Regions from separate parts of the Shewanella sp. ISS20 genome, predicted to be linked through region 2. Evidence: predicted binding sites of a transcription regulator. Region 2 holds the regulator's gene; the other holds the start of a gene.
The links. The regulator FliA, encoded in region 2, starts transcription of late flagellar genes. The targets are predictions, from matches to a motif close to CTAAAGNTNNNNNNNNNNNNGCCGATA.

Region 1 (3,422 bases), 390 kb from region 2:
CGTACAATGGCGCCAGTTTTCAGGAAGTGTCCATAGGCTTATGGATATTGGAAACGAAGAATCTTGATTAATGGGTGTGACCCGTTAATGTTATTTGGTTCTTATGCTTGACTTCCTTCCTTCAATTTGTTGATTGCAATACTAATTTTTGCAGCCCGCTTAGAAATAAGTGGGCTTTTTTTTATCTGCAACATTCATAAAAAAACCTTGCATGGCAAGGTTTAGTCATCACAATTGACGCCCGATTACGGCTTACTTATCCTAATGACCACACGGCGGTTGCGCGCCCGCTCTTCACTAGAATCGTTATTTGCGACATGACGCCGCTCACCGTGGCCCAAAGTAGAAATACGTTTGGCCTCAATACCCTGCGCCACAAAAAACTTTTTAACTGTCGAGGCGCGTGACACTGACACGTTATCATTGATGCCGCGACCACCGAAACTATCGGTATAAGCATCCACTAACACTAAATCAACCTTAGGATCGTGCTTTAAATACTCTTCAATGCGAGCTAATTGCTGCTTTGAAAAAGCGTTCAATTCGGTGCTGTCAAATTCATAATTGAGCACAGTAAAAGCAATATCATCGAAGCTATAAGGCAGTAATCCCGCCAAGCATTGTTTAAATTGGCGATATTTGTACTTAAAGTTGGCCGCCGATAAGCCGACGGCGACATTATTATTATCATTGTGCCAGTCTGCATAATAAAAGGTCGGCTCCATCCCGCGCTCAAGTTCGGTTAGCATATTCCACGCCGCCGTTTTGGGCACTTCGCCATTAAAGTATCTGTGGTAAGTCAGCTGTGAAATTTGCTTGGGCTGTAACCCTGGGCGCCACGACGGCGGGCGGCTCATTAATTTGGCCTTAGTGGCTTCATCCGGTTTATTCAACATGTCCAAAGTGAATAACAGATTGAGCTCTTTACTCGCTTGACTAGTAAACACAGCTTTACCATAAGCTGGGATTTCATGCTCAAGTCGACATTCAATCGGCGTGCTGCGGCTTAGCATCCAAGTCGATTCATCGAGACTCGCCACATAATGCCTAAGTTCACTGTTCGCCGGAAACGATAGCAATACGGCCAAGGCTATGGGCGCAACTATATGGGCGTTCACTCTCATGTAATAGCTCCTAAAATCACTTACATTGGACTATCGGCATTTTTTTTCACTTCTTTAGCTTAAAATTTGGGCATTTGCGCATGACACTCAAGGCCTCTTTGCGCATAATAGCCCTCCGTTTTTTTATCAGGCTTTACTATGAGTGATTCGTTTGACGCAAACTTACTTAAAAACCGCTTTCGTGGTTACTTTCCCGTTGTTATTGACGTCGAAACCGCCGGTTTTAATTCCAAGACAGATGCACTCTTAGAAATTGCTGTCACCATGCTAGCTATGGACAAAGACGGCCAACTCAGCATTGATAAAACTTTGCATTTCAATATTGAACCTTTTGAAGGCGCTAATTTAGAACCTGAAGCCTTAGCGTTCAATGGCATAGACCCTACCAATCCGTTACGTGGTGCTATTAGCGAAAAAGAAGCCTTTTTAACTATCTTCAAAGAAGTTAAAAAAGCGCAAAAGGCTGTAGGTTGTCATCGCAGTATTATTGTGGCGCACAATGCCGCTTTTGATCATGGCTTCGTTTCTGCTGCCATTGAGCGCATTGATTTAAAGCGTAGCCCTTTTCACCCGTTTGCGACCTTAGATACCGCAACCTTGGCGGGCTTAGCTGTCGGTCATACCGTGCTGGCTAAGGCCTGTAAAATGGCAGGCATTGCCTTTGATAATAAAGAAGCACACTCAGCCTTGTACGACACTGAGCGCACGGCCGAGCTATTTTGCTACATAGTTAATCGTTGGAAAGCCCTTGGCGGTTGGCCGATGCCGGTTGCCGATGCTGAAGCCAATGTGCAAACTGAAGTTGCCATCGAAGCTCCTGCTGACACTGCAGCTACCACCACGGCAGATCATGCGGCGAGCTAAGCGCACGCAAACAGCTTATAAGTCATATTGATGACCTCCTGCGGCTTCGGCTGCGGGAGGAATTAAAAACCGCCGCGCTGCCATAAAGCGCCCCGCCCGATTCATGGCACAAACTACAGTTACCAATTGCCATCCTCCACAACAATAAGCCGCAATAATAAGCAGCAACAAGCCGCCACAGTCAACCCGCACCACACTAATTCACAACAGCAAAACACCTTAATCACATACCGCACGTACACTTTACAGACAATTATCATCAACAGAACTGTCAGTAATAGTTATGTTGTAAATTATCAAACTAGCCATTGAAATGCTGGACAGTCAGGCATCTTGCCGTCAAGATTAACTTTTTTAGCGCTAACAATAAGAAATTATCATGAACTCAGTCGTTATTGCAGTTTGTTTAATGCTAGCCCTCAGTCTAGCGCGAGTTAATGTGGTAATCGCATTAACCATTAGTGCCTTGGCTGCTGGTTTAATTGGTGGATTAGATGTACATCAAACCATTTCAGCCTTTAACACAGGTCTAGGTGGCGGCGCGCAAATCGCCCTCAGTTATGCCCTCTTAGGTGCCTTTGCCGTAGCTCTGTCCCACTCAGGCTTAACCACCTTAATTTCCCATAAAGTCATTCGCTCATTAGGCCATGCACCCTCCGCCAAAAATACTAATGTGGTGCGTTGGACCTTACTGCTAATTTTATTGGCGATGGCTGTGTCATCCCAAAATATTTTACCCATACACATCGCCTTTATTCCTATTTTGGTGCCGCCATTACTGCATGTAATGACCAAGCTAAAGCTGGATAGACGTTTAGTAGCCTGTGTGCTGACCTTTGGTTTAGTGACTACCTATATGGTGTTGCCAATTGGTTTTGGTGGCATATTCCTTAACGATATCTTGTTAGCTAACCTTAATAGCAATGGCTTGAATGCCACCTTGGCGCAAATCCCAAGCGCTATGATGTTGCCAGCCTTAGGTATGTTCACTGGTTTATTGATTGCCATCTTCATTAGTTATCGTCGCCCGCGCGAATACAATGAGCAGCAAGTATTAACCGCAGAGCCTGAAGAAAAAATCCATCCTAAAAGTATCGCCATTGCCCTTGTCGCGATTATCTCGACGTTAGCCGTGCAGCTTTACACGGATTCGATGATCTTTGGCGCCTTAGTGGGCTTTATGATCTTCTCTACCAGTGGCGCCCTTAGGCATGTAGCCGATCAAGACATTTTTAACCAAGGTGTGCGCATGATGGCTAACATTGGCTTTATCATGATTGCCGCGGCAGGTTTTGCCGCTGTGATTAAAGCCACAGGTGAAGTGAGTTCCCTAGTTGATGCCATTGAATTATTGATTGGTGACAACAAGCCTATGGCGGCGTTACTGATGTTAGTGGTCGGTTTGTTAATTACTATGGGCATTGGCTCATCATT
Region 2 (3,422 bases):
TCTACTAGCTGTTCTTGCAGTAGTTCTAGAATCTCGCCCGCTTCAATTAGAAAATCCTGAAGGATCTCTTCATCCACATCAAAAGACATTGACTTAACTCCTTATCAAAAACCTAAACTTGAAAGCAAATCATCCACTTCGTCTTGACCTGCAACCGCGTCTTGACGAACATCTGCATTCATTATTGGGCCTTCGGCTTCAATCCCTGATAGTTGCGATGATTTATCCCTTGTATCTGGTAGGTCACCAAACACGGTTAACATCGAAACTAAGTTGTTTTCTACTTCACGAACGAGATCTATGACTCGGCGGATCATTTGCCCAGTTAAGTCTTGGAAATCCTGAGCCATCAATACCTGATTCAATAACTCTTTTAAGCGTAAAGTATTTTCTTCCGTGTGCTGCATAAAATGTTGAACGTCATGACACAAACTTTTAAATTCGGTCAAATCAATATCTCGGCGCATCAGCCTTTCCCAAGCAGGCTTAACGCTCGCAAGACTCGTCAATAGTGTGTCTGCAACTGGTAAGGCTATTTCAATGGCATCCATAGTCTTGTTAGCTGCTTGTTCTGTCATTTGAATGACATAATTTAAGCGCTCTTTGGCATCGGGAATGTCTGTATGTGCCAAAGCAGTTAAACGACTGTCGAGTTGAAAATCGGCTAGAGAATTGTGCAACTGACGGGTGAGCTTCCCCACTTCATCAAATAATTCTTTTTGCAGAGGTTGAGCTAGTTCCCGAATAAAATCATCAGCCAATTGTTGTTGACCATCACTAAGCATTGCCACAAGTTGGTGGGCCTGCTCAAGGTTGATTAGCCCGGTGGTTGCATCCTGCATAGCATATCCTTTGCTTAACCGAGACGTTCGAAGATTTTATCCAGTTTTTCTTTGAGGGTAGCGGCGGTAAAAGGCTTAACCACATAGCCATTTACTCCGGCTTGCGCCGCTGCAATAATCTGTTCACGCTTAGCTTCTGCGGTCACCATTAATACCGGAATGGTTTTTAATTTATCATCAGCACGCATCGCCTTTAATAAATCAATACCTTGCATTCCCGGCATGTTCCAATCTGTGACCACAAAGTCAAAGTCCCCTTTTTGCAACATAGGCAGCGCGGTTGAACCGTCATCGGCTTCCTGTGTGTTATTAAATCCTAGATCACGCAACAAGTTTTTAATGATCCGTCTCATGGTCGAAAAGTCATCCACGATAAGAATTTTCATGTTCTTGTCCAAGGCTTCCTCCGGTGAGCTACTGCTCCGTCAGTATTTATAATTGTGTCCATTGTTTGAGTTTGGCTTTTAACCTAAGCATTGCCTGACTGTGGATCTGGCTAACTCGTGACTCACTCACCTCAAGTATGGCTCCTATTTCTTTTAAATTCAGTTCTTCATCGTAATAAAGCGATAAAACTAAAGCATCTTTTTCGGGTAACAACGTAATGGCATGAACTAGAGCGCTTTGAAATTGTGATTGCGCTAAAGACTCAAACGTACCGTCATCGACACTAGCATCCGGAGCGAAAAAATCAGTCGTTCCGCCTAGATCTTCTATCCCTATGATTTTTCCTGTAGAAACATCGTTAAGAATATGATGGTACTCATCTAGCGGCATAGCAAGTTTATCGGCAATTTCTATATCAGAAGGATCTCGACCTAAGGCTTGTTCTAGTGTTTCAATGGCTTGGGCAACTAGACGATTATTGCGATGCACTGAGCGTGGAACCCAGTCGCCACGGCGAATTTCATCCAACATGGCACCGCGAATACGGATGCCGGCAAAGGTTTCAAATTTCGCACCCTTGCTACTATCAAAATTTGACGATGCTTCCAGCAACCCCATCATTCCGGCTTGTAATAAATCATCTAATTGAACCGATGCAGGTAAACGCGCCAACAAATGGTGGGCGATGCGTTTCACTAACGGCGCATATTGTTCAACTATGCTGGTCTTATCATGGATGCCGGAATATGCGGCTGCTTTATTCACTCGCCCTATCCTCTTGATAATTTGGTCGCTGCACTAATCGTTCAACAAAAAACTCAAGATGCCCACCAGGCTGAGTCGGCACCGGCCAACTGATGACCTTGTTTGCCAAGCCTTGATACGCAATTGCCGCGGGAGATTTAGGATAAGCTTCCACAACCAATTTCTGTTTGCGGACTGACTTACGTAGATTTTCATCGAAAGGTATGGTCGCGACTAACTCCAAGGCGACATCCAAAAATCTATCCGTGACACGACTAAGCTTAGCAAACAACTCCATTCCTTCACGTAAAGTTCTGACCATATTGGCCACAATTTTAAAGCGGAACACTCCGTGCTCACGGCTTAAAATTTTAATTAAAGCATAAGCATCCGTGATTGACGTGGGTTCATCACACACCACCACGACGACATCTTGTGCGGCGCGGGAAAAACTTAGCACCATGTCAGAAATGCCGGCGGCAGTATCGACCACTAACACATCAAATTGAGTGCGCATTTCACTAAAGGCGCGAATAAGCCCAGCGTGCTGAGCAGGAGTGAGCTCCACCATGCCTTGGGTGCCAGAGGTTGCCGGCACTATGCCTATGCCTTTAGGGCCGCGAACAATAATATCGTCAAGCTCGGCTTCACCGGATAACACATGGGATAAATTACGTTCAGCGCGAATTCCGAGCATAACGTCGACGTTAGCTAATCCTAAGTCGGCATCAAGCACCAGCACCCGCTTGCCTTTTTCAGCCATAGCCACCGCAGTATTGATTGAGACGCTGGTTTTACCCACACCGCCTTTACCGCCTGTGACCGCAATAACTTTTACTTTCTCATTCATAGGTTGATTCATTTTGCGTAAACCGCTTGCTTGATCAGGAGTCATAACTTTACTCAAATGCATAGGCCATAGAATCTGACCAGGTTTCTTGTAATTCTTGTGCTGACACATTGAGTCCAGCTAAGGCCTGCTTAGCGAGGGCATAGGTGTCGGCTACCTGCATATCTTCGGGTACTCTTTGACCGTCAGTGACATAACTTAATGGTAAGCTATTGGCAATTAAGGTGCACAATGCTGCTGCGATGGAAACAGATTCATCCATTTTAGTTAACACGGCGCCAGCCAATGGAATGCGCTGAAAATGTCGTACGGCTTCTTCCATTACTTTACGCTGAGAAGTGGCTGATAACACTAAATAACTGCGGATTGGGAGGCGATTATTAGCGGCTAACGTATCCAATTGTTGATAGAGTCGCATGTCCCTTTGCCCCATACCCGCCGTATCAATTAACACTAATTTTCGATTTTTAAATTGATATAGTATTTGCTCTAACTCATTAATATCATGAGCTTGCTTCACAGGGCACCCCATAATCTTGCCATAGGTGGCTAATTGTTCAAAGGCGCCAATGCGATAATGATCCATAGTAATTAAGCCC

Region 1: the regulator FliA is predicted to act here: its motif matches at 1,156-1,182, upstream of AC1HDP_RS05530 (flagellar protein MotY).

The regions. Positions count from the first base shown of each region.
Region 1 is NZ_JAWRZK010000001.1:1,210,682-1,214,103, forward strand. It holds gene AC1HDP_RS05530 (flagellar protein MotY) at 246-1,124, opposite strand; gene rnt (ribonuclease T) at 1,263-1,988, shown strand; gene AC1HDP_RS05540 (Na+/H+ antiporter family protein) at 2,368-3,422, shown strand, end outside.
Region 2 is NZ_JAWRZK010000001.1:1,598,164-1,601,585, forward strand. It holds gene AC1HDP_RS07250 (chemotaxis protein CheA) at 1-89, opposite strand, end outside; gene AC1HDP_RS07255 (protein phosphatase CheZ) at 105-842, opposite strand; gene cheY (chemotaxis response regulator CheY) at 857-1,240, opposite strand; gene AC1HDP_RS07265 (RNA polymerase sigma factor FliA) at 1,275-1,994, opposite strand; gene AC1HDP_RS07270 (MinD/ParA family protein) at 1,987-2,868, opposite strand; gene flhF (flagellar biosynthesis protein FlhF) at 2,873-3,422, opposite strand, start outside.